Regions from separate parts of the Mycobacterium sp. smrl_JER01 genome, predicted to be linked through region 2. Evidence: predicted binding sites of a transcription regulator. Region 2 holds the regulator's gene; the other holds the start of a gene.

Region 1 (3,409 bases), 1.9 Mb from region 2:
CTTCGTCGTCTTCGGGGAGTAGGTATCTTTCGGGGTGGTGGTGGCCGTTGACTCGATGTTGCCCGGTGTCGAGGTCGGGTGGCGGGTGCCATTCGGTGTGGTTCTTGGCGTTCTTGCGGGTGGTCCAGCCGGTGTTGTCGAGCATGCGGTGGTCTGACGGGCAGGCGAACGTCAGGTCGTCGATGTCGGTCTGTCCGTCGTCTTTCCAGTCTGCGATCGCGTGGTGGACCTGGCACCAGTAGCCGGGGGCGGTGCAGCCCGGGCGGGTGCAGCCGCGGTCGCGCGCATGCAGCACGATTCGTTGCGCGGCGTTGGCCAACCGCTTGGCCCGGCCCAGGTACAGGGATTGGCCGGTGTGCTGGTCGTAGACATACAGGTAGTGGTGAGCCTGGGCGGCCAGCCGGATCAGGTCCGGCATCGGCAACAGCGATCCGCCGCCGGTGACCGCCATCCCGGCCCCTTTTTCCAGCTCCTGCAGTGTCGTCGACACGACCATCGTCACCGGTAATCCGTTGTGGGTGCCGAGTTCGCCGGATTCCAGGACGCGGCGGCCGACCGCCAAGAACGCGTCATGGTTGCGCTGGGCCTGGGTGCGCGGATCAGAGCCCCGTCGCTCGGGCGGCGGATCATGATCACCAGCCGACGCCTCACCGGAGGGCGGTTCGGCGCCCGCCCCGTTGGCGACCTCGCAGTCGCCGGCGTCGGTGTCGGTGTCGGTGTGGGGCAGGTTGGCGCCAGGGGCGGCTTCTTTGGCGAAGATCGCCTGCCAGATGGCTAGGGCTTCGGGGGTCAGGGTGCCCGAGATGGTGGCGGTGCCGTCGGGGTGTTGCTTGCTGATCCGAATGCCGCGTTTGCGGGCCCGCTCCTGGTCGCATGGTTCGGCGCCATCGGGGTCGATCATGGCCAGCAACACCCCGGCGGCCTCGTCGAGGCCTTCGGGATCCAGCCCGGAACCCGCGTGAGCCAGGTGTCGGTCGGCTTCGGCGCGGGTATCGACGTCGACCCAGGCGGGCAGGTCCTTGTGGAACTTCGCAATGATCGCCACGTGCTCCTCACTCAGCAGTCCCTGGGCCTGGGCGGCGGCAGTGGCTTCCCACAGCGGCGGCAAGGGCTGCCCGGTCAGTCCGCGACGCGGGCCCAGAGTCTTTGCCCGCCTCAGCCGCCGACGGGCCTCTGCACCGGAGATCCGCAAGGAGGTGGTCAACACCGTCTTCCACGACGCTTCGCCGAGCCGGGCGGGTTCGGTGTCGCTGATCACCGAGGCGAGCAGTTGATGTTCCACAGTGGGGATGCGGCGCAGGTTGCGTTCCAGCCGCGCCTCCAGCTGAACCCGCTCGGCGGGAGTGAGCGCGTCGTAATCCAACGCCAGGATCGACTGCATCACCGTGTCGAGGGCATCGAAGGCCCCCAACACGTCCTCCCGCGAGCAACCCATGTATCGAACACTAGTTCGATGCACCGACAAATCCGCCCGCGATGTGACCCAAGAAACCACAGTGACCAAAGAAATTTCAGAGGCCAGAAATTTCAGAGGCCAGAAATTTCAGACGCCCTAGAAACCACAGTGACCGAGAACCACAATGACCTCGAAACCACAATGGCCCCCTGAAACATTCAGAGGCCCTAGAACATTCAGAGGATGGTGGCTCTGCGCGCCCGGAACGTCTTCACATCGGACTTGATGCCCTTGAGGTGCTTGCCGCCCGCGAACGACCACGTGAAGCGTTCGTCCTCACCGATCTCCTCGCGCGTCGTTTCGGCCACCAGCACCGATCCGGGCCTGGCCGCCCCCGTCACGCGGGCCGCAAGGTTCACCGGGCTTCCGAACCAGTCCCCGGCCCGGCTCACCGCCATCCCGGTGGCGATTCCGGCACGCAGCCGCGGAAAGTCATCGTCGTCCTCGGTCTCGTCGACCAGTCTCAGAAGGGTGTCGAGCAGCGGCGCCGCCTCGGGGCTGACCAACATCACCTCGTCACCGATTGTCTTGATGAATCGCACTGGTGCAACGGCGAATTCGCGCGTCATGTCGGCCAGCCGCTGCGACAACTTCTCGAGATCCTCCGGCGGAACCGCCTCCCCGAGGCGGGTGAACCCCACCAGATCGGCAAACCCGATCGTCACCAGCCGTGCTCCGGGAAGGTGCTGTCCCTCAGCCCGTTCGGTCGCGTTGACGGCTTCGGTCTCGATCGCGTGGCGCAGCTGCAGCAGCAGCACCTCCTGGATCATCGGACCCAGCAGCGGCGCCAGGCTAGCGACGAGCACCTCGGATTGCTGCGCAATCTCCAACTCCGTTGCGCCCGGGCGGATGACGGCAGCGAGTGCCGCATAGCGCATCGCCTCGGCCGCACGCGACAACCCGTCGCCCAAGAGCCGGGTGATCTGCACCAGCTCGTCCGGGTCGATCCCGGCATCGAGGAAATCGCGGGTGAACTTGGCGGCTTCAGCGTCGGCGCGCAGGAACACTTCCGCGTCCGGGTCCTCGACCCGAGGCAGACCCATCGCGCGTTGAATCCGCTCGAACAACTCCAGGTCGACACCGGCATCGGTTGCCGCCTGCCGCGCCGACACGTACTGCCCGTCGTCGCCGATGACGCGCCGCGATGCCAACAGCATCGGGGCCGGATTGCCCTTGATCTGGTCGACGTCGACGCCGCGCCGGATCAACCAGCGGATCAGCTCGGCGCGCTCGATGCGCGCGTCACCGACGAGCCCGTCGAGCAGCTCGGATGTCTCCAGATCGAGGTCTTCGGCCACGTGCCCCAACGTATACGGAATAGTCGGAGGCATGACGTCCCCGACGCTGCAGAGCTTCCCGCCGCTCGCAGTGCCCGGCGCACAGATACTCATTCTCGGCAACATGCCCGGTGACGCGTCACTGCAGGCGCAGCGCTACTACGCCCATCCGCGCAACGCGTTCTGGGGCATCACCGCCGAGCTTTTCGGGTTCGATGCCGCCGCCACCTACCGCGACCGAGTCGCCGCGCTGACCGGGGCCGGCGTCGCGGTGTGGGATGTGCTCAGGCACTGCCGAAGGGTAGGCAGCCTCGACTCGGCGGTCGAGCCGGACAGCATGGTGCCCAACGATTTCGCCGCATTCTTCGCTGCCCACCCGACGATCACCCAGGTGTACTTCAACGGCGCCGCCGCCGAGAAGAACTACCACCGCCTGGTCACCGCGCCGGACACCATGACCTACACCCGGCTGCCGTCCACCAGCCCGGCACAGACCATGTCTTACGACCGCAAGTTGGCGGCGTGGCGCCAGATCAAGGCCGCCGTCCGTAGGTAGCGGCATACTCCCCCGGTGTGCTGCCCAGCATCACCCGGAAATCGTTGATGAAGTGCGCCTGGTCGTACCATCCCAGCCGGACCGCGAGGTCGGCGAAGTCCACCGCCGGGTCGCTCTCGA
Region 2 (3,409 bases):
CGACGGCGCGGTCGTCACCCAGAGGTTCACCGGCGGTGAACTGTCCTATGACTCACGGGCCAAGACGTTCACCACAGTGCCTCCCGAGCTGGCCGGCCAACTCGGTGATCTCACGATCCCCGACGATCCGGTGGCGTCGATCAACGCGGCCCGCCGCGCCGCTGGTGGCGCGCTCGGGCCGTTGGGTGCCGCCGAAGGCGAGCCATACGAGATCGGGTCCGACGGAATGGGCCAGGACTTCGTCAACGGCACCATCTTCTACAGCCCGGACACCGGCGCCAACGTGGTGACTGGACAGGTGTTGGCCAAGTACCAGAGCGTGGGTGGTCCGGAAGGGGACCTCGGGTTCCCGATCACCAGTGAACAGGACGGCGGCCTGGCACCGGCGAGCCGCATCAGTGCCTTCGCCGCAGAGGACAAGCCGGTCATCTTCTGGACTCCCGACCACGGTGCGGTGATCGTGCGCGGGGCGATGAACGCCGCATGGGACGAACTCGGCGGGGCGACCGGCGAGCTGGGCGCCCCGGTGTCGGATCAGACACAAAACGGGGATGTGATCACCCAGCGATTCAGCGGTGGTGCCATCTCCTGGGACACGGTGACGCAGAAGTTCAGCACCGAACCGGCCGGACTGGCGGCACAGCTGGCGGAGCTGGAAGTGCCGGGGGCCGGACCCCCACAGGCGTCCTCTCCGACCCCCCAGGCGGCTGAGAACACCGAGAGCTCGGGGCTGAGGTGGACCTGGTGGTGGTTGCTGGCGCTGGTCCCGCTGCTGCTGCTGGGTGGGTTGGTCGGGCTGGCCGTGCTGCGTAAGCGTCGACGCCGCGACGAACAGTTCTTCGGCGAATCGGAGAGCGGGCCGCAGCACGACCAGGACGACGACGGCCGCGAAGACGAAGTGTTCGGCGACCGGTATGCCCGCGAAGGACTCGGATCGTTGGGTGCCGCGTCGTCGACGGGCAGGGACTTCGGTGCGGAGCCGCCCAGTTTCTGGGGTTCGCCGGCCGTCGGCGACAGCGCTGCGCGCGATGACGAGGCGCCGAACGTCGCACTCGGTGAGCAGGACGACCCGGACGCGGTGGACACGGCTCCGACGCGGGTGGTGACGGTCGACCCGGCGCCCGAGGCCACCAGCGCCGAGGACCTGTCCCACGATGTGGTCGAGGGGCCCGACGAGGCGGATCTCGACGACAGCGAGGTCCGGGACGACAGCGACAGCTGGGACGACCGGGACGGCTGGGACGACAGCCACGACTGGGACGACCGGCACGACAGCGACGACAGGACCGACAGGGACGACCGGGCCGACCGGGCCGACTGGGCCGACTGGGCGCACCGGGACCTCGACGATGCCGACCGGGCAGGTCTGGGTGACTTCGCGGCCGCTGACCGTGACGAGGCGGAGTTCGATCGGAGGCCTCCGGCCGCCCCGGTGCTGCCGCCGCCCGCCCCGCCGGTGCATGACGCGATCACCGACACCGGCCGGCACGCCCGGATCGACATCGACGAGCCCACCCCGCTCGGGACGGCGCTGCACATGCCGTTCGACGATCCCGCCGAGATCCCCGACGGGTATCCGATTAAGGCCGACACCAAGTCCGGCCTGTTCTGGACTCCGGACAGCAGCGATTACGACGAGGCGCCGGTCGAGATCTGGTTTGCCAGCGAGGAAATCGCACGCACCAACGGTTTCGTCCGGGGAGAGTAAGACCGCGGTCTGCGGGGTTCCGGTCGACGCGCGGGCCGGTCAGATCTTGCGGATGACGGTCACGACCTTGCCCAGGATGGCCGCGTCGTTGCCGGGGATCGGGTCGAAGGCCGGGTTGTGCGGCATCAGCCAGACCTGACCCCGGGTGCGCTTGAACGTCTTGACGGTCGCCTCACCGTCGATCATCGCGGCCACGATGTCTCCGTTGTCGGCGACGCTCTGCTGCCGGACCACCACCCAATCGCCATCGCAGATGGCGGCGTCGACCATGGATTCGCCGACCACCTTGAGCAAGAACAGCGAGCCTTCGCCGACGAGTTCGCGGGGCAGCGGGAAGACGTCCTCGACAGCCTCTTCGGCCAGGATGGGCCCGCCCGCGGCGATGCGTCCCAGCACGGGCACGAATGTGGGTTCGGGAAGCGAGTCGGAGCCGGCGACATCGGTCGTGACGATGGGAGCGGCGGGGGCCGCGATGCCGTCGTCGGCGCCACGGACATCGACTGCGCGCGGACGGTTGGGGTCGCGGCGCAGGTATCCCTTGCGTTCGAGGGTGCGGAGCTGATGGGCGACCGATGAGGTGGAGGTCAACCCGACGGCGTCGCCGATCTCCCTGATGCTCGGCGGATAGCCGCGGCTGGTCACCGACGCGCGGATGACGTCGAGGATGGTGCGCTGACGTTCGGTCAGGCCAGAGTCCCGGCCTCGGCCTGCGCCGGAGCCGTTGGTGCTGTCTCTGCTGTCGTCACTCATGGGCCTGAATGTAACGCGACCGCCGCCGATAATCAAACATGTGTTCGAGGTGTGTCGCCCTGTGCAGACGAACCGCTGTGGACGGACCGCGGCCGTTTTTCGCGTCGCCGGGACGTGTCGGTGGCGTGCGTTAGCGTTCGCAACAGTTCGATCACGTGTTCTATCAATCGAACACCTGATCGACTAGAGTTCGAACACAAGAGCGAACGGTCCTGATACGGAAGGCGAGCAGATGACCATTCTCGACGATCGCGCAACCTGGAACGAGTTCGAGCGCGCGCCCCGGCTGCGGATCGGTGACGGCCGGGTGCGGCCGGCGGTCCCGGCCCGTAGGCCGGCGACCCGCCGGCCGGGCGGCGGCGCCGCCGTTCGCTATCGGGGCACCGGGGTACTGGTGTCGCGGGCATCGCACCGGCGCCGCCCGATCACGCCGGTTACCACGGTGTTGCTGGCGTTGGTGGCCGCGGCGATCACGCTCTGGCTCGGGCTCGTCGGCCAGTTCGGCGGTCTGGCCGGCGGTGAGTCCGCCGTGCCGGGGCGTCTCACAGTGGTCCAGGTGCACAGTGGCGAGTCGTTGCAGCAGGTGGCACAGCGCGTCGCCCCCGATGCCCCGATCGCCGACGTCATCGACCGAATCCGTGAGTTGAATCAGCTGCAGTCGGTGGCGCTGGACGCTGGCCAGACACTGATCGCGCCGGTCGCCTGAGGCGCCCGCAGAGATTCCAAAACCGCTGCGGCCCAACCCTTCTGAGGACCGGTCCAATGAGGTACGCGCCGCTGAGTCCGGCATTGCGCCACCCGCGGCTGACGCAGGTACGCTCAAGGGCGTTCGAAGCGGTTGACTGTCGATGCGGCGAAGGAGCGGTGATGCACTGTCCGTTCTGCCGGCATCCGGATTCGCGTGTCGTGGATTCCCGGGAGACCGACGAAGGTCAGGCCATTCGTCGGCGC

Evidence for each region. Region 2 encodes LexA, which represses DNA repair genes until DNA is damaged. Its sites were predicted from a motif close to CGAACANNTGTTCG; they were not measured.
Region 1: ACNUDN_RS19845 (HNH endonuclease signature motif containing protein) is a predicted target of LexA. The motif match lies at 1,440-1,453, and genes of this name have one in related genera.

Annotation. Positions count from the first base shown of each region.
Region 1 is NZ_JBLXXK020000001.1:4,275,277-4,278,685, forward strand. It holds gene ACNUDN_RS19845 (HNH endonuclease signature motif containing protein) at 1-1,435, opposite strand, end outside; gene ACNUDN_RS19850 (adenylate/guanylate cyclase domain-containing protein) at 1,633-2,754, opposite strand; gene ACNUDN_RS19855 (DNA-deoxyinosine glycosylase) at 2,786-3,289, shown strand; gene ACNUDN_RS19860 (AraC family transcriptional regulator) at 3,267-3,409, opposite strand, start outside.
Region 2 is NZ_JBLXXK020000001.1:2,381,931-2,385,339, forward strand. It holds gene ACNUDN_RS11265 (LGFP repeat-containing protein) at 1-1,708, shown strand, start outside; gene lexA (transcriptional repressor LexA) at 1,748-2,458, opposite strand; gene ACNUDN_RS11275 (LysM peptidoglycan-binding domain-containing protein) at 2,691-3,164, shown strand; gene nrdR (transcriptional regulator NrdR) at 3,326-3,409, shown strand, end outside.